2 regions of the Pseudomonas sp. LBUM1673 genome follow, and region 1 is predicted to be linked to the other one. Evidence: riboswitches for the same ligand, from Rfam matches in the RefSeq annotation. Region 1 holds a riboswitch; the other holds the start of a gene.
The links. Region 1 has a riboswitch for cobalamin ahead of cobO (cob(I)yrinic acid a,c-diamide adenosyltransferase). Riboswitches for the same ligand answer to the same signal wherever they lie in the genome.

Region 1 (10,791 bases):
AGCGCAAGCTGACGATCCCGTTCCTGAAAGAAACCCTTGGTTGGTAAAAACCTGGCAAAGCCCAGGTTTTACACGGGTTTGGCATATTTCAGGCGTCAACAGATCCGCTTTCCTGCAAGGGGGCAGGCTGCGCAAAGATTCAAAATGGGCTTAAGCGCTTAGATGTAAACGAGAAACCGAGAAGTCACATAAAGATCGATTGAATTTGCAAATGAGGTTGATAGCGGGCATAGTCTCGGCTTCTTCAGAAACTATCAGCCACGGTCGTGCCCATGCTAAATCGCTTCGCACCCCTCGTGCCTCTCGCACTCGTTACCCTGTTGTTCGGTTGCGCTGCTCACTCTCCAGTGTCCCAGCAAGAGCAACAACAACAGGTCAAGAATTCATCTACCGCGCAGTCTTCCGTTCTTTTCCAGGAAACTCTTTACCAGGAAGAGGCGGCCACCGATAAAGAGCTGGCAGACTTCGCCGGCGGCAAGTCGTACCAGCTTCCGGTTCTGGCCGACAGCATCCTCGAACGTGGCATGTCCCTGATCGGTACCCGTTACCGTTTCGGCGGCACCTCCGAGGCTGGCTTCGACTGCAGCGGTTTCATCGGTTATCTGTTTCGTGAAGAGGCTGGCATGAACCTGCCGCGCTCCACCCGCGAAATGATCAACGTTGACGCTCCTCTGGTTGCTCGCAGCGCCCTCAAACCGGGTGACCTGCTGTTCTTCGCTACCAATGGCCGTCGCGGTCGTGTCAGTCACGCCGGCATCTACCTGGGTGACAACCAGTTCATCCACTCCAGCAGCCGCAAAAGCGGTGGTGTCCGGATCGATAGCCTGGGCGACAGCTACTGGAGCAAGACCTTCATTGAAGCCAAGCGCGCCCTCGCGATGGCGCCTGCAGCAGCCCCGGCTATCGTCACTGCACGTAAGTAAACGGACAGTTTGTAAGGCGAAGTTAAAGTCTTACTTGAAGTTTGCCGCGTAGTCGCTAGAATCCTGATCTATTATTGATGGCAAACCGCCTGCGTTCTGCGCAGGCGGTTTTCTTTTCTGTCTTTGTGGCAGAAAAAGCCGCAGCCAGATCAGGATGTTCTGTTTATGACGATGTCGGCCCGCCTCGCACTCATGTTCTTCGCAGCGCTGCTCAGCGCCTGCGCCAGCCGCACACCGCCACCCGCGCCGGTGGTTCGCGCGCCCATTGTTTTCGGTCCTTCCCAAGCCTTTTCCCCTGCGGCAGAAGACGTGCTGTTTCGCGCGCTCGGTCTTGTGGGAACGCCTTATCGCTGGGGCGGCAACACGCCGGATTCCGGATTCGATTGCAGTGGTCTGATCGGTTACGTTTATCGCGATGTCGCAGGTATTTCCTTGCCACGCTCCACCCGCGAGATGATCGGCATGCAGGCCCCCAATGTCGGCAAGGAAGGCCTGCAAACCGGCGACCTGATTTTCTTCGCCACCAATGGCGGCTCCCAGGTCAGCCACGCCGGGATCTATGTCGGCGAAGGCCGCTTCGTCCATGCGCCGGCCACGGGCGGCACGGTCAAGCTGGACAGCTTGTCCAAAGCTTACTGGCAGAAAGCCTACCTGAGCGCCAAACGCGTCTTGCAACCCGAGCACTTGGCACATAATCCATAGCCTGGATTGTCATGATCGCTCGCACCGCAAGTGCTAGACGGCGGTTTTTTGGGGCTGTGATTGCCTCTTCGCGAGCAAGCCCGCTCCCACATTAGATCTGCGAATACAGGTCCATTGTGGGAGCGGGCTTGCTCGCGAAGGGGGCGACACATCCGCCAACGGCTTCGCGGGCAGCGCTGTTTACTTGGCCGCCGACACCCGCCACACCTTGTTCCCCACATCATCCGCCACCAGCAAGCTGCCCTGTTGATCGATCACCACGCCCACTGGCCGGCCCATGGCTTTTTCCTCGTCATTGAGGAAACCGGTGAGCACATCCACTGGCTGTCCGGTCGGTTTACCGGCGTTGAACGGCACGAAAATCACTTTATAGCCGCTGTGCGGTTTACGGTTCCACGAGCCATGCTGGCCAATGAAAGCCCCGTGAGTGAACGGCGCCGGTAATTTGCTGCCTTCGGCGAACGCCAGGCCCAGTGACGCGGTATGGGGGCCCACTGCGTAGTCTGGTGCAATGGCCTTGGCGACCAGATCAGGGTTTTGCGGCTCGACGCGCACGTCGACGTGCTGGCCGTAATAGCTGTAAGGCCAGCCGTAAAATCCGCCGTCCTTCACTGAAGTGATGTAGTCCGGCACCAGGTCGCTGCCGATTTCGTCACGTTCATTGACTGCGGTCCACAATGCGCCGCTCTGAGGCTCCCAGGCCAGACCGTTTGGATTACGTATCCCCGAGGCGAAGATCCGGTGGTTACCGGTGGCGCGATCCACTTCCCAGATTGCCGCCCGGCCTTCCTCCTGACCCATGCCGTTTTCACCGACGTTGCTGTTGGAGCCCACGGTGACGTACAGCTTGCTGCCATCCTTGCTGGCGATGACGTTTTTGGTCCAGTGGTGATTCAGCGTGCCGCCCGGTAGATCGACCACCTTGATGGGCTGCGACTTGATCGACGTCTCGCCGTTTTCATAGTGGAAGCGCAGAAGGCGATCGGTGTCGGCGACGTACAGGTCATTGCCGACCAGGGTCATGCCGAAAGGCGAATTGAGGTTTTCCAGGAACACCGTGCGGGTTTCGGCGACGCCGTCGTGGTCCTTGTCCCGCAGCAGGGTGATGCGGTTCGGGCTGGGGACGCCGGCACCGGCACGGCCCATAACCTTGCCCATGATCCAGCCGCGAATGCCTGTGCCGTCATCGGGTTTGGCCGGCGCGTTGGTTTCGGCCACCAACACGTCGCCGTTGGGCAACACGTAGAGCCAGCGCGGGTGATCGAGGTCTTCGGCAAACGCGGCCACTCGAGTCCCCGCCGCCGCGACGGGTTTGACTCCTTCAGGCCAGCCGATCGCCGGGGCGATGTTCACCGTGGGGATCAGGGTTTTATTCGGTTCTGGCAGCTTGGGCGACGGTCCGGTGCCGTCCGAGACTTGCAGGCTGGAGGTTTCACCACAGGCGGCGAGCCCTCCGGCGAGCGCGATGATGAAAACGAGCTGGGGTTTGCGCATTACTGATCTTCCCTATGAATGCATTGACGTAATCATAGAGAAGCGTAGACGCTCGATGGTTCAACCGGTCAGCCGCGGGCTTCCTTGAGCAGCACGGCAATGCCGGGGTGATAGTTACCGGCTTCGTTGCGCAACTTGCGGTAGGCGTACGGGAAATACCAGGCCACGGCGCAGCAGTGTTCCTTTTGCAGGTCGTCGACCATGTCCTGAAGTTCTTCCGGTGTAGCGCTCTGCTGGGCTTTTTGCGGCGCAACGAACAGGCACCCGAGTTTCAGGTCGCTGGCGTAGCTGATTCGCTTGGCGTCGCTGGTGATGTCCTGCAGTGCCTGGGTCAGGTTCAGGCTATTGACTCGTGGCCAGCGTTGAGTGGCTTGAAGGTAGGCGCGTTCTTCGGGGGTGGCGATAAACAGATCGGCGCGGGCGTTGCGTTCGCCTTCTTCGTTCTGCTTGCGCGTCGGTGTTTGTTGCAGCGTGACCATTTCTGCCATCCACGCCGCGGCGCAGAGCAGGCCGAGGTTGGCGTTTTCGTCATGCCAGTAAGGCGTATCGTTATCGCCACGCACGGCGTTGTAGCGGTCGATACAGTCAAACCAGCGTTCCAGCACCGGCCGCAGGAATTCCAGCTTCGGATTGCTGATGATCATGCCTTGCATGTGGCTCACCCTTATTATTGTGTTGTGAGATTGTGGCTCTTTGATATCACTGCCGACAGTGTGGCACAAGATTGGCGTCAGATAATTGATAGGTGGCAGTTATTCGCTCAGCGGTGTCCCGGCTTTAATTGACGCTCCACCCCCAACCCTCTAACCTTCGCGGCTTGTTTCAGGTGCTCTGTGGCCTTGGTCGACAGAGTGAAACAGGGAAGCCGGTGAGTGAATTTCTTCCTGCGAAGAATGATCGCGATCCCGGCGCTGCCCCCGCAACGGTAAATGAGTAAAAGCTGCGCCTTGAGCCACTGTGTCGACTATCGACATGGGAAGGCGCGCAGTTGGCCTTGGAGCCGCTCATGAGCCCGGAGACCGGCCTGATTCATTCAGCGGCATCACGGTGGGCGATGCCAGGCTTCTTGCCGTCTATTCTTGTGCCTGCCCGCCGTTATCCAGCCTCAACGGAGAGCTTCCCCATGACTGATACCCCCGATCGTGACGAACGCCATCTGGCGCGCATGCTGCGCAAAAAAGCCGTGATCGATGAACGCATCGCCAACTCCCCGAATGAATGCGGCCTGCTGCTGGTGCTGACCGGCAACGGCAAAGGCAAGAGCAGTTCGGCGTTCGGCATGCTCGCGCGGGCCATGGGCCACGGCATGCAGTGTGGCGTGGTGCAGTTCATCAAGGGGCGCACCAGCACCGGCGAGGAGCTGTTCTTCCGGCGCTTCCCGGAGCAAGTGCGTTTTCATGTGATGGGCGAGGGCTTCACCTGGGAAACCCAGGACCGCCAGCGCGACATCGCCGCCGCCGAAGCCGCGTGGGCGGTGTCCCGCGAATTGCTGAGTGATCCGTCCATCGGCCTTGTGGTGCTCGATGAATTGAACATCGCCCTCAAGCACGGCTACCTCGATCTCGATCAGGTGCTCAGTGACTTGCAGGGCCGTCCGCCGATGCAGCATGTGGTGGTCACTGGCCGTGGCGCCAAACCGGAGATGATCGAGCTGGCCGACACGGTCACCGAAATGGGCATGATCAAGCACGCCTTCCAGGCCGGGATCAAAGCGCAAAAAGGCGTCGAGTTGTGAATCAGCCACGTCATTGCCCGGCGGTACTGATTGCCGCGCCGGCCTCCGGTCAGGGCAAGACCACCGTTACCGCCGCGCTCGCTCGTTTGCATCGCAATCAGGGGCGCAAGGTTCGCGTGTTCAAATGCGGCCCGGACTTTCTCGACCCGATGATTCTCGAGCGCGCCAGCGGTGCGCCGGTCTATCAGCTCGACATGTGGATGGTCGGCGAGCAAGAAAGTCGTCGTTTATTGTGGGAAGCCGCAGGCGAAGCCGATCTGATCCTTATCGAAGGCGTCATGGGGTTGTTCGACGGTACGCCGTCAAGCGCCGACCTGGCGCGGCACTTCGGTGTGCCGGTGCTTGGCGTGATCGACGGCACCGCGATGGCGCAGACCTTTGGCGCACTGGCCCTGGGCCTTGCGCGTTATCAGCCGGATTTGCCGTTTGCCGGTGTGTTGGCCAACCGGGTCGGCACTGTGCGCCATGCGCAGTTGCTCGAAGGCAGCCTGACTGAAGGCTTGCGCTGGTACGGCGCGTTGCCCCGGGAGACCGGGATCGAATTACCGAGTCGGCATCTCGGTCTGGTTCAGGCCAGCGAGCTGAACGATCTCGATCTGCGCCTCGATGCGGCGGCCGATTCGCTGGCCGGCAGTTGCGACGTGGCGTTGCCGCCAGCCGTGGAATTCGCCGCGCCTGAAATGATCGCGGCCGAGCCGTTGCTGGCCGGTGTGCGGATTGCCGTGGCCCGGGACGAAGCTTTCGCGTTTACCTACGGCGCGAGCCTGGATCTGCTGCGGGCCATGGGCGCCGAATTGTCTTTTTTCTCGCCGATTCGCGACACCGGGTTGCCGGAGGCGGACAGCCTTTATCTGCCGGGCGGCTACCCCGAATTGCACCATGTGGCGTTGTCACAAAATGCGCCGATGCTGACCGCGATCCGGGCTCACCACGCGGCGGGCAAACCGTTGCTGGCCGAGTGTGGCGGCATGCTGTATCTGCTGGATTCGTTAACCGATGTCGAGGGCACTCGGGCTGAACTGGTTGGCTTGCTGAGCGGTGATGCGGTGATGCAGAAACGTCTTGCCGCGTTGGCCTTGCAGGCGGTTGAGTTGCCGGAAGGTTTGCTGCGTGGGCACACGTATCACCACTCACTGACCAGTACCGAACTGGAGCCGATTGCTCGAGGTTTGAGCCCCAATGGCGGGCGAGGGGCAGAGGCGGTTTATCGTGAGGGGCGGATGACGGCCTCTTATGTGCATTTTTATTTTCCATCCAATCCATCGGCGATTGCTGCGCTGTTTGTGCCTGACCTTGAAACCGCCTTCGCGAGCAAGCCCGCTCCCACAGTGGAACGCATTTCAAATGTGGGAGCGGGCTTGCTCGCGAAGAGGCCATGACGGACAACGCATTTAGCCGGGCCGAACGCGATGCTGTTTACCGAGCCATCGGCGAACGCCGCGACATGCGTCACTTCAGCGGCGGTTCGGTCGAGCCCGAGTTACTGAGGCGTCTGCTCGAAGCCGCGCACCAGGCGCCGAGTGTCGGCCTGATGCAGCCCTGGCGTTTCATCCGCATCAACGACCGGGCACTGCGCGGCAAGATCCAGCAATTGGTGGAAGACGAACGCATCCGCACGGCCGAAGCCCTCGGCGAGCGCTCCGACGAGTTCATGAAGCTCAAGGTCGAAGGCATCAACGACTGCGCCGAAGTGCTGGTGGCCGCACTGATGGAAGATCGTGAACGGCATATCTTCGGCCGTCGTACATTGCCGGAAATGGACATGGCCTCGCTGTCCTGCGCCATCCAGAACCTTTGGCTGGCGTCCCGTGCCGAAGGCCTGGGCATGGGCTGGGTGTCATTGTTCGAGCCGCAAGCCTTGGCGGACTTGCTGGGTTTACCGAGCGGGGCCAAGCCTTTGGCTGTTCTTTGCCTGGGGCCGGTCAAGGAATTCTATCCGGCGCCGATGTTGGTACTCGAAGGCTGGGCGCAGGCGCGTCCGCTGAGTGAGTTGCTGTATGAAAACTATTGGGGAGTGAGTCAATGAGTGTGGCGTTGTTGAGTGTCGCCGCGGTCGCGCTGGATGCGCTGCTGGGTGAACCCAAACGCTGGCATCCGCTGGTGGCGTTCGGTCGTTTTGCCGATCGCATCGAACAGCGTTTCAACTCCGGTGGCCGTGGCTGGCGCAGTCATGGCGTTACGGCCTGGGTGATGGCGGTCGTGCCGCTGACCTTGCTGGCCACCGCACTTTCCTGGGCGCCTTATGTCGGCTGGATTGTCGAGATTCTCGTGCTCTATTGCGCCCTCGGCATGCGCAGCCTCGGCGAGCATGTCGAGCCGGTGGCCAAGGCCCTGCGTAGCGATGATCTGATCGAGGCGCGCAAACGCGTCGGCTATCTGGTCAGCCGTCAGACCAGCGAACTGGATGAAACCGAAGTCGCCCGCGCCGCCACCGAATCGGTGCTGGAGAACGGCAGCGATGCGGTGTTCGCCGCGCTGTTCTGGTTTGCCGTGGCGGGTGCGCCCGGCGTGGTGCTCTATCGTCTGAGCAACACCCTGGATGCGATGTGGGGTTACCGCAACGAACGCTTCGAACGTTTCGGTTGGGCCGCGGCGAAGATCGACGATGTTTTGAACTACATTCCCGCGCGCCTCGTGGCATTGACCTACGCGCTGCTGGGCCAAACCCGACTGGCGCTGAAGTGCTGGCGCACCCAGGGGCCAACCTGGGATAGCCCGAATGCCGGGCCAGTGATGGCGGCCGGTGCCGGTGCGCTGGGCGTCGAGTTGGGCGGGGCGGCGATCTATCACGGTGAACTGCATCAGCGTCCGCCACTAGGCGAAGGCGTGCCGGCAGATGCCGATTCCATTGACCGTGGCTGGCAAATGGTTCAGCGCGGGGTATGGTTATGGCTGCTGATTCTCTGCGTGGGGGCTGAATTCTATGCTTGAGCACGGTGGCCGCTTGCGCAAGGCGGCGCTTGAATACGGCATCGCCGAAGCCGATTGGCTCGATCTGTCCAGTGGCTTGGCGCCCTGGCCATTCCCGGTCCCGGACATCCCGCTGCGGGCCTGGGCGCGTTTGCCGGAAACCGATGACGGTCTGGAGCAGGCCGCCTGCGACTATTACGGTGCCGCTCAAGTGTTGCCGGTGGCCGGTTCGCAAATGGCGATCCAGTTGCTGCCGCGTTTGCGTCGGGCCGGCAAGGTCGGCGTGCTGTCGCCGTGTTACGCCGAACACGCTGAAGCCTGGCGTCGCAACGGTTACATCGTGCGTGAAGTGCTGGACTCCGAAGTCGATTTCTTTCTCGACAGCCTCGATGTGCTGGTGGTGGTCAATCCGAACAATCCCACGGGGCTGAGCCTGACCCCGGCTCGCCTGCTGGATTGGCATTCGCGGCTTGCTCAGCGCGGTGGCTGGCTGGTGGTGGACGAGGCGTTCATGGACAACACACCCCATTTGAGCCTGGCACCGTTCGCCAATCAGATCGGCTTGATTGTGCTGCGCTCCTTCGGCAAGTTTTTCGGCCTGGCCGGTGTGCGGCTAGGGTTTGTACTGGCCGAACGCAAGTTGCTCAAACTGCTGGCCGAACAGGTCGGGCCATGGGCCGTCAGCGGTCCGACCCGAGTGCTGGGCCAGGCTTGCCTGACAGATACCGACGGGCACACTCGACAGCGCATTCGCACTGACGAGGCTGGCGAGCGTCTGGCGTTGCTGCTTGAGCAGTACGGTTTCAAACCTCAGGGCGGCTGCGCATTGTTCCAATGGCTGATCACCGAGTGCGCCGAAGCGCTGCATGAATTCATGGCCCGGCGCGGCATTCTGTTGCGGTTGTTCACCCACACCAGCAGCCTGCGGTTTGGTTTGCCTGCGGATGAGGCGGATTGGGCGCGTCTTGAGCAAGCGCTTGAAGCCTACGTTAAGGAAGCGCAATGACTACATTGATGGTGCAGGGCACCACATCCGACGCCGGTAAAAGCACACTGGTGACGGCGCTGTGTCGCTGGGTCACACGTCAGGGTGTGAGCGTCGTGCCGTTCAAACCGCAGAACATGGCCCTCAACAGCGCCGTCACCGCCGACGGTGGCGAGATTGGCCGTGCTCAAGCGGTGCAGGCTCAGGCGGCCAAACTCGAACCGCACACTGACATGAACCCGGTGCTGCTCAAACCCAACAGTGATACCGGCGCCCAAGTGATCATTCATGGGCGTGCGGTCACCACCATGAATGCCGTCGCGTATCACGACTACAAAGCCATCGCCATGCAAGCGGTGCTCGCTTCCCATGACCGGCTGAGCGCGGCGTATCCGGTGGTGATGGTCGAAGGGGCGGGTTCGCCGGCAGAGATCAATCTGCGCGCTGGCGATATCGCCAACATGGGGTTTGCCGAGGCGGTGGACTGCCCGGTCGTGCTGATTGCCGACATCAATCGCGGCGGGGTTTTCGCGCATTTGGTCGGTACGTTGGAGCTGCTATCGCCCAGCGAACAGGCGCGGGTCAAAGGCTTCATCATCAACCGTTTTCGCGGCGACCTCGCCTTGCTGCAACCGGGGTTGGATTGGCTGGAAGCGCGCACCGGCAAACCGGTAATCGGCGTTTTGCCGTATGTGATGGACCTGCATCTTGAGGCCGAGGATGGCCTCGATCAGCGGCAGACCGACAAGGCCGATCAAGTGCTCAACGTGGTGGTGCCGGTGCTGCCGCGCATCAGCAACCACACCGATTTCGATCCACTGCGCCTGCATCCGCAGGTGGACCTGCAATTCATCGGCCCCGGCCAGGCGATTCCGCCCGCCGACCTGATGATTCTTCCTGGCTCGAAAAGTGTGCGCAGCGACCTCGCGTATCTGCGGGCCAACGGTTGGGACACGGCGATCTCACGGCACTTGCGCTACGGCGGAAAAGTGCTGGGGATCTGCGGCGGTTTGCAAATGCTCGGCGAGCAGGTGCATGACCCGTTGGGCCTTGAAGGCGCGCCGGGTTCCAGCGCCGGTTTGGGTTTGCTGGCGTTCGAAACGCAGCTCGAAGAAGAGAAGCAGTTGCGCAATGTGCGTGGGCGTTTGGCGCTGGAGGACGCGCAGGTCAGTGGCTATGAAATTCATGCCGGCGTGACCACTGGACCGGCGCTGGAAAACGCCGCCGTGCAGCTGGACGATGGTCGCTGCGATGGTGCGCAAAGTGTTGATGGGCAGATTTTCGGTACCTATCTGCATGGCCTGTTCGAGTCACCGGCAGCGTGCAGTGCGCTGTTGCGCTGGGCCGGGTTGCAGGATGTGCAGGCAGTGGATTATCACGGGTTGCGCGAGCGCGATATCGAACGGCTGGCGGATTTGGTGGAGAAGCATCTGGATACTTCGTTACTGCGTGAACTCTGTGGGATTTGAGGTGATTTCGAGACCGCCATCGCGAGCAGGCTCGCTCCCACATTGGAACGCGGTCAACTGTGGGAGCGAGCCTGCTCGCGATGGGGTACGTCGCTACACCACCAATTAGAAGGTTGATGACCATGCTGCAACTGATCCTCGGCGGCGCCCGATCCGGCAAAAGCCGCCTGGCTGAAAAACTCGCGTCAGACAGTCAGCTCCAAGTCATCTACATCGCCACCAGCCAACCTCTGGACGGTGAAATGAACGAGCGGGTGGTTCATCACCGTGCCCGTCGTCCGGCGGAATGGGCGTTGATCGAAGAACCGCTGGAGCTGGCTCGCGTGCTGCGCGAAAGCGCCAGTGCCGAGTGTTGCTTGCTGGTGGATTGCCTGACGCTGTGGCTGACCAATCTACTGATGCTCGACGACGCCGAGCGTCTGTCGGCCGAACGCGAAGCCCTGCTCGACTGCCTGGCGTGGTTGCCGGGGGAAATCATTTTTGTCAGCAACGAGACCGGAATGGGTGTCGTGCCGCTGGGCGAGTTGACTCGCCGCTATGTCGATGAAGCCGGTTGGCTGCATCAAGCCTTGG
Region 2 (10,791 bases), 820 kb from region 1:
GGGGTGAAATTGGTGCTGCCACACAGCACCGCTTCGGGCTGATGCTGCCCCGCTGCGTCGAGCCGGCTCAGGATGATGAACTTGTTGTGAAAGATGTTGTGAGTGACCCGCCCGCGCTTGTTCGCCGCCGGGATTTTTTCCAGGCTGGCTTCGTTCAACGCCGTGGTGTCTTCGTCGGGTTGGGCGTGGTACAGGACCCGAACCTTTACGCCGCGCTCGAAAGCTGCGTTCACCGCATCGACGATCACCTCCAACTGGTACTCATAGATCGCGATGTCCAGCGCCCATTGGCCATCCTCGGCACGTTCGATGAACCCTAGCAAGCGGGCGAGCAGACCATTTTCCAGCCATTGCCGTGGGGCGTCGGGCCAGGCTTCGATGGGCAGTTTTTTGTTGGCGCTGAGCAGCGCATCAAGGTCGGCAAACTTGCGCTGGAATGCCTGGCTCGCGGCCACCGCCCGGTTGAAAATCACGCTCTGCCCCATGGACAGACCATTGTCCGTGGTGACCGTCACTTCCAGAAACTCACCCAGCTGAGGCACGTCGGCGGTGCCGTAGGCCAGGTGCACCCGATAATGCATCGTCACACCCGGATTGACCGCGTAATCGGCCCAGCGAAATTTCTGCAACGGCGCGGTATCGCTGGGAGTGGCGTGGAACTGGGGGAACGTATGAGCCTTGCCGGGGAAGGTCAGGCTGTTGAACAGAAACAGCCAGGGTTTGCTGCCTTGCTGTTTTTCGATGGCAAAACCCAGTAGACCTTTGCGGCGGTGTTCGGCCACGTCGATGGCCAGCAGCACGCCGTTGGTACCCGCGTAGGCTTTGACGCGGAAATCGTCCTGATCGTTGCGGGCTAGAACGCGCATGGGTCACTCCTGTGATGGGCTTGCTTACAACAGCATAGGGGCAGCGATGCAGATGAGCTGCGATTATCCGATTCCGAGGTGATGCCATCGCGAGCGGGCTCGCTCCCACATGGGATTTGTGAACGCCCAGATCAAATGTGGGAGCGAGCCTGCTCGCGATGGGGCCAACACTGTTAGCACAAAACTCAACCTGAAATCAGCTCATCGATATGTCGATAATCGACCTGCAGCTGCGCTGCCAACACCTTTGCCCGGCCAAGATGAATCGGCCCGCGCTCAATGTCGATCAGCAGCCCCGGGCAATCCAGTGCCGGCAACGTTGACCACTCCTTCAACCGTCCATCCGTCACCAGCAACAACCGTTGCTGTTCTGCCGGAAAGCGCTTTTGCCGTGCCGTCAGCCAGTGCCCCGCCTCACCCAGCGCCGCCAGCATCGGCGTACCGCCGCCGGCCCCGAGTGCCTCAAGCCAGTCGCGCAAGCCCGCGCAGGCTTTCAAACCTTGCACCTGCCACTTCGGCACATGGCCGCTGGCGGTCAGCAAAGCCAAGCGCGCACGCTGTCGATAGGCATCGTCGAAGAGTTGCGCCAGCAGGCCCTTGGCATCGCTCAATGCTTGATGGCGCCGGGTCGAGGCCGAGGCATCGACGATCACCAGCCAAAGTTCATGAGGGGTGCGGGTGCGCAGGTGAAACAGCACATCGTCGCGTTGACGCGGCCGGCCATTGAGCAAAGTGCCGGGCCAATTGATCGATCCGCTGCGCGCAGCGTGACGCTTACCCTGCTTGCCACCCTCCAGCCGTCCTGCGCGGGGTCTGGCATTCGCACCCGCGTCCGATCGAGGGCGAATGCCTAGGGCTTTTTTGGCCAGCTCGGCACTTCACGTCGAGCGCCGACCGGCAGCGCCTGGGCGGGCATTTCGCCCCACTGGCCCTGACCTTCGCTCGGGTTGGGGTTCTGAGTGGAGGGTCGCTGCGCTGCATGGGAGGATTGCGGCGCCGCAGGCGAGTGTTCACGACGGCGATGACGCAAGGCAAACTCGGCAACCGCGTCGATGTCTTCTTCGGCAATGGTGTTCACGCCGCGCCATGCCGCGTGAGCCCGGGCCGCGCGCAACCAGACCAGGTCCGCCCGCAGGCCATCGACGCCGGCAGCGAAGCAGCGCTCGGTGATCTGCGCCAGCGCGGCATCGTCGAGGGGAATGCTCGCCAGTGCCGAGCGCGCCTTTTGGCAACGCTCGCGCAGTGCGTGTTGCTGGCTTTCCCATTCGACGCAAAACCCTTGCGGGTCGCTGTCGAAATCCAGTCGACGACGGATGATCTGGCCGCGCTCGGCGGGTGCGGTGTGGCCACTGAGGGCGACGTTCAGGCCAAAGCGGTCGAGCAATTGCGGACGCAGCTCGCCCTCTTCCGGGTTCATGGTGCCGATCAGCACAAACTTCGCCGAATGCCGATGGGAAATCCCGTCGCGCTCAATCAGGTTGGTGCCGCTGGCGGCCACGTCGAGCAGCAGGTCCACAAGGTGATCGGGCAGCAGATTGACTTCATCGACATACAGCACGCCGCCGTCGGCCTTGGCCAGCACACCGGGAGAAAATTGTGCGCGACCTTCACTCAGGGCTGCATCGAGATCGAGGGTGCCTACCAGCCGTTCCTCGGTGGCGCCCAGGGGCAAGGTGACGAACTGACCGCTGGCCAACAGGTCCGCCAGGCCCCGGGCCAGGGTCGACTTGGCCATGCCACGCGGGCCTTCGATCAGCACGCCACCGATTTTCGGATCGATGGCGGTCAGGTACAGGGCGAGCTTCAAGTCATCGGCGCCGACCACGGCGGAGAGCGGGAAATGGGGGGTGTCGGTCATTTTTAAATCTCAGTCATGGTCGGTGGCAGGCACACCTTGTACCTGTGGGAGCGTGGCTTGCCCGCGAAGGCGTCCGCTCAGTCGAAATCAATGTTGATTGTGAGGGCCTCTTCGCGGGCAAGCCACGCTCCCACAGGTTAACGGTGCCACAGATTTACCCGTCTTCTTCTATATCCAGCAACAAATTCTCCAGCGCCTCGCGGTACTCACCTGGCTCTTTCCACATACCCCGTTGCTGCGCTTCGAGCATGCGTTCGGTCATGTCGCGCAGGGCATGGGGATTGTGTTCGCGGACAAACTCCCGGGTCGCCGGATCGAGCAAATAGGCCTCCGCCAGCAACGCGTACTGGTGATCATCGATCAACTGCGTGGTGGCGTCGAACGCAAACAGGTTATCGACCGTCGCCGCCAGTTCGAACGCGCCTTTATAGCCATGGCGCTTGACCCCGTCGATCCATTTCGGATTGGCTGCTCGGGAACGGATCACCCGGTTCAGTTCTTCCTTCAAGGTGCGAATCTTCGGCAAGTCCGGCTGACTGTGGTCGCCGTGATAACTGGCCGCCGCTTCACCGCTGAGGCTTTCGACGGCCGCCAGCATGCCACCCTGGAACTGGTAATAGTCGTTGGAATCGAGCAGGTCGTGCTCACGGTTGTCCTGATTTTGCAGCACCGCCTGCACCTGGCTCAGACGCTGGGCGAACTGTTCGCGGGCGGCGGTGCCTTCATCGGAGCCGCCGTAAGCGTAGCCGCCCCAGTTCAGGTAAACCTCGGCCAAGTCTTCACGGCTTTGCCACAAGCGACCGTCGATGGCGCCCTGCACGCCCGCTCCGTAAGCACCCGGTTTGGCGCCGAAGATGCGCCAGCCGGCCTGCCGCCTGGCTGCCTCTTCATCCAGACCGGATTGCAGCAGCGCTTGCCGCTCGGCGCGAACTTTGGCCGCGAGTGGGTTGAGATCGTCCGGCTCATCCAGCGCAGCGACCGCTTGCACGGCGGCGTCGAACAGCCGGATCAGGTTGGCAAAGGCATCGCGGAAGAATCCGGACACGCGCAAGGTCACGTCCACGCGCGGCCGGTCCAGCAGGCTCAACGGCAAAATCTCGAAGTCGTCGACCCGCTGACTGCCCGTCGCCCAGACCGGACGCACCCCCATCAGCGCCATGGCCTGGGCGATGTCGTCGCCGCCGGTGCGCATGGTCGCGGTGCCCCAGACCGACAGGCCGAGCTGACGCAGATGATCGCCGTGGTCCTGCAAGTGCCGCTCAAGAATCAGGTTCGCGGACTGAAAACCGATGCGCCACGCGGTGGTGGTCGGCAGGTTGCGTACGTCCACCGAATAGAAATTGCGCCCGGTGGGCAGCACGTCCAGACGACCGCGACTCGGCGCACCGCTGGGTCCGGCCGGAACGAATCGACCGCTGAGAGCATCCAGCAGGCCGCGCATTTCCGCCGGGCCGCAGGCGTCCAGGCGTGGGGCGACAACGTCACGGAGGCTGTCGATGATGGCATGCACCTCGGACCAATTTGCTTTCTGTGGGAGCGAGCCTGCTCGCGAAAGCGGTGGGTCAATCGACATCAATGTTGAATGATCAACCGCTTCGCGAGCAGGCTCGCTCCCACAGGGATCAGGGTTGGTTTGGGGCGTGCTCAGTGCCTGCGAGATCAGCTGCGCGGCGAACAGTTCAAGACGTTCACGGGTATCGCCCGCCGTGCGCCAGACTTCATCACTGAGCGACAGCAATGCGTCCGGTCGAGGACCGGTCCACGGCTCGGCCAACGCACAATCCAATGGATCAAACCCCAACCCGAACGCCTTGGCCAGCGCCCGCAACAGACTCGATTGCGCCCCGCGACCATCGCCACGAGGAATACGCAGCAAGGCCAATAAAGTGTCGATGCGCAATCGCCCGGCCGGCGACTCGCCAAACACGTGCAGGCCGTCGCGGATCTGCGACTCCTTCAAGTCGCACAGGTACGTGTCCAGACGCGGCAACCAGATCGCCGCGTCGGCATCGCTGTCGAGTTTCTCGTCCAGTTGCAGTTCACGGTCGATGTGCGTGTCCCGCACCAATTGCAGAATGTCGCGCTGCAACTCCCGGGCGCGGCGCGGATCGAGCAATTGCGCTTCGTAATATTCGTCGGCCAACAATTCGAGATTACGCAGCGGACCGTAGGTTTCAGCGCGGGTCAGCGGCGGCATCAAGTGATCGATGATCACTGCCTGCGTACGGCGCTTGGCCTGGGCGCCCTCGCCCGGGTCATTGACGATGAACGGATAGATGTTCGGCAGCGGTCCGAGCAATGCGTCCGGCCAGCAGTTTTCCGACAACCCAACGCCCTTGCCCGGCAGCCATTCGAGGTTGCCGTGCTTGCCAACATGGATCACGCCATGAGCACCGTAGGTGTTGCGCAACCAGAAGTAGAACGCCAGATAGCCGTGAGGCGGCACCAGGTCCGGGTCGTGATACACCGCGCTCGGGTCCACCTGATAACCCCGGGCCGGTTGAATGCCGACGAAGGTCAGGCCGAAGCGCAGACCAGCAATCATCATTCGTCCACCGCGGAACATTGGGTCGCTTTCGGGTGTGCCCCAACGTTCCAGCACGGCTTGGCGATTGGCCTCGGGCAGCGCGTTGAACATCTGGTTGTAGTCGTCCAGCGCGAGGCTTTGATGGCAGGGACGCTGGTCGAGGGTGTCGAGGTCATTGCTGACACCGCCGAGCAATTGCTGGATCAGCGCGGTGCCGCTGTCCGGCAACTCGGCTGGCAGCGGATAACCTTCTTTGTGCAGGGCACGGAGGATATTCAATGCCGCAGCCGGAGTGTCGAGGCCAACGCCATTGCCGATGCGCCCATCGCGAGTCGGGTAGTTGGCGAGGATCAGGGCGATGCGTTTTTCGCCATTGGGCACTCGTGCCAGATCGATCCAGCGTCGTGCCAGTTCAGCGACAAAATCCATGCGTTCCGGTTGCGGCCGGTAGCAGACTACGTCGGACTGACTGCGCTCGCTGCGCCAGGCCAGGTCCTTGAAACTGATCGGTCGGCTGATGATCCGCCCGTCCAGCTCCGGCAGTGCGATGTGCATCGCCAAGTCACGGGGACCAAGGCCCTGTTCGCTGGCACGCCAGCCCGGTTCGTTGTCCTGAGCGCAGATCGCCTGGATCACCGGAATATTGCGGCGAAACGGCCGCAGGTGCGGCGCTTCGGGGCTGGACTGGGCGAAACCGGTGGTGTTGAGAATCACCCCCGCCTCGACTTCATCCAGCAAGTCCTCGACCATCGTCAGGCAGCCGGGCTCTTTCAAACTGGCCAGCGCAATCGGCAACGGGTTCAACCCCGACGCCTGCAAACGCTGGCAGAACATATCGATGAAACCGGTGTTCGCCGCCTGCAAGTGCGAGCGGTAAAACAGCACCGCCGCCACCGGCTGATCAGCTTGCCAGTCGGCTTGCCAATCGCTCAGTTCAGCGGGACTTTTTTGCGGATGGTAAATCGCGGTGCGTGGCAGGGTTTGCGGCTCGGACCATGGGTAGTCGCGGCCCAGCCAGCGATTGGCGAGGCAGCGAAACAGGTCGAGTGCGTTGGCCATGCCGCCCTGACGCAGGAAGTGCCAGAGCCGGTCGCGGTCTTGCGCGGTTACGGTGCTCAGGTCACTGAGTTCCGGGTCCGGGCGATCATCCCCCGGCACCAGGATCAGCTGCACGCCACGCTCGGACAATTCCACCAGGCGCTCGATGCCATAACGCCAATAGGCGATGCCGCCGTGCAGCGAGATCAGAATCACTTTGGCGTGACGCAGCACTTCGTCGACGTAGAGATCGACCGAGGCGTGATTCTGCACCTGCATCGGGTTGGCCAGGCGTACGCTCGGGTAATCGTCGGGCAACTGCTGCGCCGCTTCGGCGAGCAACGCCAGGCTGGAATCGCCGCTGCACAGGATCACCAGCTCGGCGGGGGTTTGTCCAAGGTCGGCAATGTTGTCATCCGACACGAAACCGCCGGGCTGGGTCCTGAGCAGGTGCATGGTTTAAACGCTGAGCGCAGCGCGCAATTGCGCTTCGAGCGCAGCGGCGTCCAGATCCTGACCGATCAACACCAGACGGGTGGTGCGCGCTTCTTCAGCGCCCCACTGACGGTCGAAGTGCTTGTCGAAGCGCGTGCCCACGCCCTGGATCAGCAGGCGCATCGGCTTGTTCGGCACCGCTGCAAAACCTTTGACCCGAAGGATGCCGTGCTGGACCACCAATTGAGTCAGCGCATCCATCAGCAGGCTTTCGTCGGCTTGTGGCAGCTCGATCGAGATGGAATCGAACGCGTCGTGGTCGTGGTCGTCTTCACCTTCATGGTGATGATCATGATGGCTGTGGCGGCTGTCGATGTGTTCTTCCGAACCGGCGCCGAGGCCGATCAGCACGTCCAGTGGCAGACGCCCGCTGCTGGCTTCGATGACTTTCACCGCTGCCGGCAGTTCTTCGGCGACTTCCAGGCGCACACGGGCCAGGTCTTCAGCGCTGATCAGGTCGGCCTTGTTGAGGATCACCAGGTCGGCGCTGGCCAGTTGGTCGGCGAACAGCTCGTGCAGCGGCGATTCGTGGTCCAGGTTCGGGTCGAGTTTGCGCTGGGCATCGACCTGATCCGGGAACGCAGCGAAGGTGCCAGCAGCGACGGCCGGGCTGTCGACTACGGTGATGACCGCGTCAACCGTGCAGGCGCTGCGGATTTCTGGCCACTGGAAGGCTTGAACCAAAGGTTTTGGCAGGGCCAGGCCCGAAGTTTCGATGAGGATGTGGTCGAGGTCGCCGCGACGAGCGACCAGTTCGCGCATCACCGGGAAGAACTCTTCCTGAACCGTGCAGCACAGGCAGCCGTTGGCCAGTTCGTAGACGCGACCGTTGGCTTCTTCTTCGGTGCAACCGATCGAGCACTGCTTAAGGATTTCGCCGTCGATGCCCAGCTCGCCGAACTCGTTGACGATCACCGCGATGCGACGGCCCTGGGCGTTGTCGAGCATGTGGCGCAGCAAGGTGGTTTTGCCCGAGCCGAGGAAGCCGGTAACGATGGTGACAGGGAGTTTGGCCAGTGTTTTCATCGGATGCCCTTTGGCAAGGTGGCGGGCATACGGGACGACAATCGCAGCGGCAGATGCACGCGCGCAAGAGTTTCGCCACCGGATCACCCCGCCCGGTTGAAAGTGAGAATCTGTTTCGAGGCAGGTCTCCTGGCTGACGGTGTGCCGGCTTTGTTGGCCTGGCATTCGCTGCGCCTTCCCGCGACCCCGTTGGACAGAGTAGGCAGTGGCGTAGCAGCGAACATCACCGTTCACAGTTGCGGGGGCAGCCGCGGCATCGACCGCGTTCCCTTCTTAGCTTCGGCAGACACCGAAGAACCTCGAAAGCGCAAGGCTACGCATCGCGTGGGGGCGGGTCAATGTTCCGTGAGGCACTCGTGATCCCTCGTGGCGAGGGAGCTTGCTCCCGCTGGGTTGCGAAGCGACCCCCGACATTCCTTCAGACATACCCCGCAAGCAGATTTTGCGACGGCTTCGCCGCCGAGCGGGAGCAAGCTCCCTCGCCACAGGTGTTTGGCGTCAATTGAGAACCCTTGCCAATTGACGCCCAACCCCCGCCCATGCTCTCCTACACGCCTTGTTACGGGTGCCCTTCACAGGGTGAAACGGGAAACCGGTGAATCATGTGCTTTACTCAAAGCCATGTCAGTCCGGTGCTGCCCCCGCAACGGTAAGCGAGTGAAGCGTCAGATCCACTGTGCCTGTTATATGGCATGGGAAGGTGATGCTTGCAGGTTTCGGCGTTAGCCCTGCCCCTCGCGAGCCCGGAGACCGGCCCGCAACACAAAGTGACTTTTACGGTCACTGAATAACAAACCCGCGGTGGGCGGGCGCTGTTCGAACTCTCTGCGTGCCCTGGCGTGCGGAGGTTTTCATGCGCTCTATATCACCCGCTGACAGACCAGAGGGAAGCGCCATGTCGATCATCAGCAGTACCGGCTCCAGCACCGATAAGAGCACCGCCAGCACCACCACGACCATGACTCAACGCCTGACCGCCGCAGTGTGTGCGTCGATCCTGGGCATTAGCCTTGTGTATTTCGCCGGTTTCTCGCACATCGAAGCGGTGCACAACGCCGCGCATGATACCCGTCACAGTTCCGCCTTTCCGTGCCATTGAGACCTGCTGACATGATCAAGCGTATTGCGCAAACCGCAGGTTTCACCGGTCTGCTGGCCGCCCTGCTATTGACCCTGCTGCAAAGCTTTTGGGTCGCTCCACTGATTTTGCAGGCCGAGACCTACGAAAAATCCGAGCCGGCCGCTGTTGAAGTCCACGAGCACGCCGCTGGCGCTGTCGCTCACACCCACGATGCCGAAGCCTGGGAACCGGAAGACGGCTGGCAGCGCGTGCTGTCCACGACAGGCGGTAACCTGGTGGTTGCCGTCGGTTTCGCCCTGATGCTCGCCGGTCTCTACACCTTGCGTGCTCCACGTCGTACCTCCCAGGGCCTGCTCTGGGGCCTGGCCGGTTACGCGACATTCGTGCTGGCGCCAACCCTCGGTCTGCCACCTGAGCTGCCGGGCACTGCCGCGGCGGACCTGGCGCAACGGCAGATCTGGTGGATTGGCACTGCCGCGTCCACCGCTGTCGGCATCGCGCTGATTGTGTTCAGCCGCCATTGGCTGATGAAGATCCTCGGCGTGGCGATTCTGGCCGTGCCTCATGTGATCGGTGCACCGCAACCGGAAGTCCATTCGATGCTGGCGCCGGAAGCCCTGGAAGCGCAATTCAAAATCGCTTCGCAGCTGACCAACGTGGCGTTCTGGCTGGCCCTGGGCCTGATCAGCGCCTGGTTGTTCCGCCGCAAAAGCGATGGCCATTACTCCGCATGACTGACGTCAGCGCAGCGCCGACCCTGGTGGTCGGCCTGGGCTGCCAGCGCGGCTGCCCTGTCAGCACGCTGCGGGCGCTGCTTGATCAGGCGTTACAGGCCCATCAAATCGAACTCCGTGAGATCAAGGCCTTGGCCAGCATCGACCTGAAGCGCGAAGAACCTGGCCTGATCGAACTGGCCGAACAACTCGCATTGCCGTTGATGTATTTCAGCAGCGAACAGTTGGCCGGTTATGAACCGCAACTCAGCCACCACTCGGACATCGCGTTCGAGCGCACTGGCTGCTACGGCGTGGCGGAAAGTGCCGCCCTGGCACTGGCCGAACAATTGGCTCAGGCACCGGCAAAGTTGCTGATTGCGCGACAAAAATACGCCCAGGCCACCCTGGCATTGGCCAGCGCCGCGTAAAATCCCCGATAATCCCCGCCTTCGATCATGAGCAATCTTCATCTGAAGCGTGCCCATGCCTTTTTTGACAGGAAACGTGATGACCGTCTATTTCATTGGCGCAGGCCCCGGCGACCCGGAACTGATCACCGTCAAAGGCCAGCGGCTGATTCGTAGCTGCCCGGTCATCATCTATGCAGGCTCCCTGGTCCCCACCGCCGTGCTGGAAGGCCACCGGGCCGAACGGGTGGTCAACAGCGCCGAATTGCACCTGGAACAGATCATCGAGTTGATCAAGACCGCCCATGCCAACGGCCAGGACGTGGCCCGGGTGCATTCCGGCGACCCGAGCCTGTACGGCGCGATTGGCGAGCAGATTCGCTACCTGCGTGAACTCGACATCCCTTTCGAAATCATTCCCGGCGTTACCGCCACCGCGGCCTGCGCGGCCCTTTTGGGCGCCGAACTGACCTTGCCGGACGTGTCACAGAGCGTGATTCTGACCCGCTACGCCGACAAGACCGCGATGCCGGCCGGTGAAGAACTCGGTAGCCTGGCGCAGCACGGCGCGACCATGGCGATCCATTTGGGGGTCAATCATCTGGAGAAGATCCTTGCCGAACTGCTGCCGCACTACGGCGCCGACTGCCCGATCGCGGTGATTCATCGGGCGACCTGGCCGGATCAGGATTGGGTGGTGGGGACGCTTAAGGACATTGCCGGGAAGGTTGAAGCCAAGGGATTCAGGCGTACGGCGTTGATTTTGGTGGGGCGGGT

Region 2: linked by a shared signal. The riboswitch ahead of ACA044_RS17575 (CbtB domain-containing protein) and the one ahead of cobO (cob(I)yrinic acid a,c-diamide adenosyltransferase) in region 1 are both predicted to bind cobalamin.

Annotation. Positions count from the first base shown of each region.
Region 1 is NZ_CP166780.1:4,653,745-4,664,535, reverse strand. It holds gene hda (DnaA regulatory inactivator Hda) at 1-47, shown strand, start outside; gene ACA044_RS21545 (C40 family peptidase) at 273-923, shown strand; gene ACA044_RS21540 (C40 family peptidase) at 1,089-1,625, shown strand; gene ACA044_RS21535 (PQQ-dependent sugar dehydrogenase) at 1,806-3,119, opposite strand; gene ACA044_RS21530 (hypothetical protein) at 3,188-3,772, opposite strand; cobalamin riboswitch at 3,927-4,161, shown strand; gene cobO (cob(I)yrinic acid a,c-diamide adenosyltransferase) at 4,243-4,854, shown strand; gene ACA044_RS21520 (cobyrinic acid a,c-diamide synthase CobB) at 4,851-6,233, shown strand; gene bluB (5,6-dimethylbenzimidazole synthase) at 6,230-6,880, shown strand; gene cbiB (adenosylcobinamide-phosphate synthase CbiB) at 6,877-7,785, shown strand; gene cobD (threonine-phosphate decarboxylase CobD) at 7,778-8,770, shown strand; gene ACA044_RS21500 (cobyric acid synthase) at 8,767-10,218, shown strand; gene cobU (bifunctional adenosylcobinamide kinase/adenosylcobinamide-phosphate guanylyltransferase) at 10,341-10,791, shown strand, end outside.
Region 2 is NZ_CP166780.1:3,834,683-3,845,473, forward strand. It holds gene ACA044_RS17550 (phospholipase D-like domain-containing protein) at 1-866, opposite strand, end outside; gene ACA044_RS17555 (vWA domain-containing protein) at 1,052-1,597, opposite strand; gene ACA044_RS17560 (magnesium chelatase ATPase subunit I) at 1,717-2,724, opposite strand; gene cobN (cobaltochelatase subunit CobN) at 2,879-6,745, opposite strand; gene cobW (cobalamin biosynthesis protein CobW) at 6,749-7,810, opposite strand; cobalamin riboswitch at 7,913-8,127, opposite strand; cobalamin riboswitch at 8,357-8,583, shown strand; gene ACA044_RS17575 (CbtB domain-containing protein) at 8,706-8,909, shown strand; gene ACA044_RS17580 (CbtA family protein) at 8,921-9,625, shown strand; gene ACA044_RS17585 (cobalamin biosynthesis protein) at 9,622-10,035, shown strand; gene cobM (precorrin-4 C(11)-methyltransferase) at 10,115-10,791, shown strand, end outside.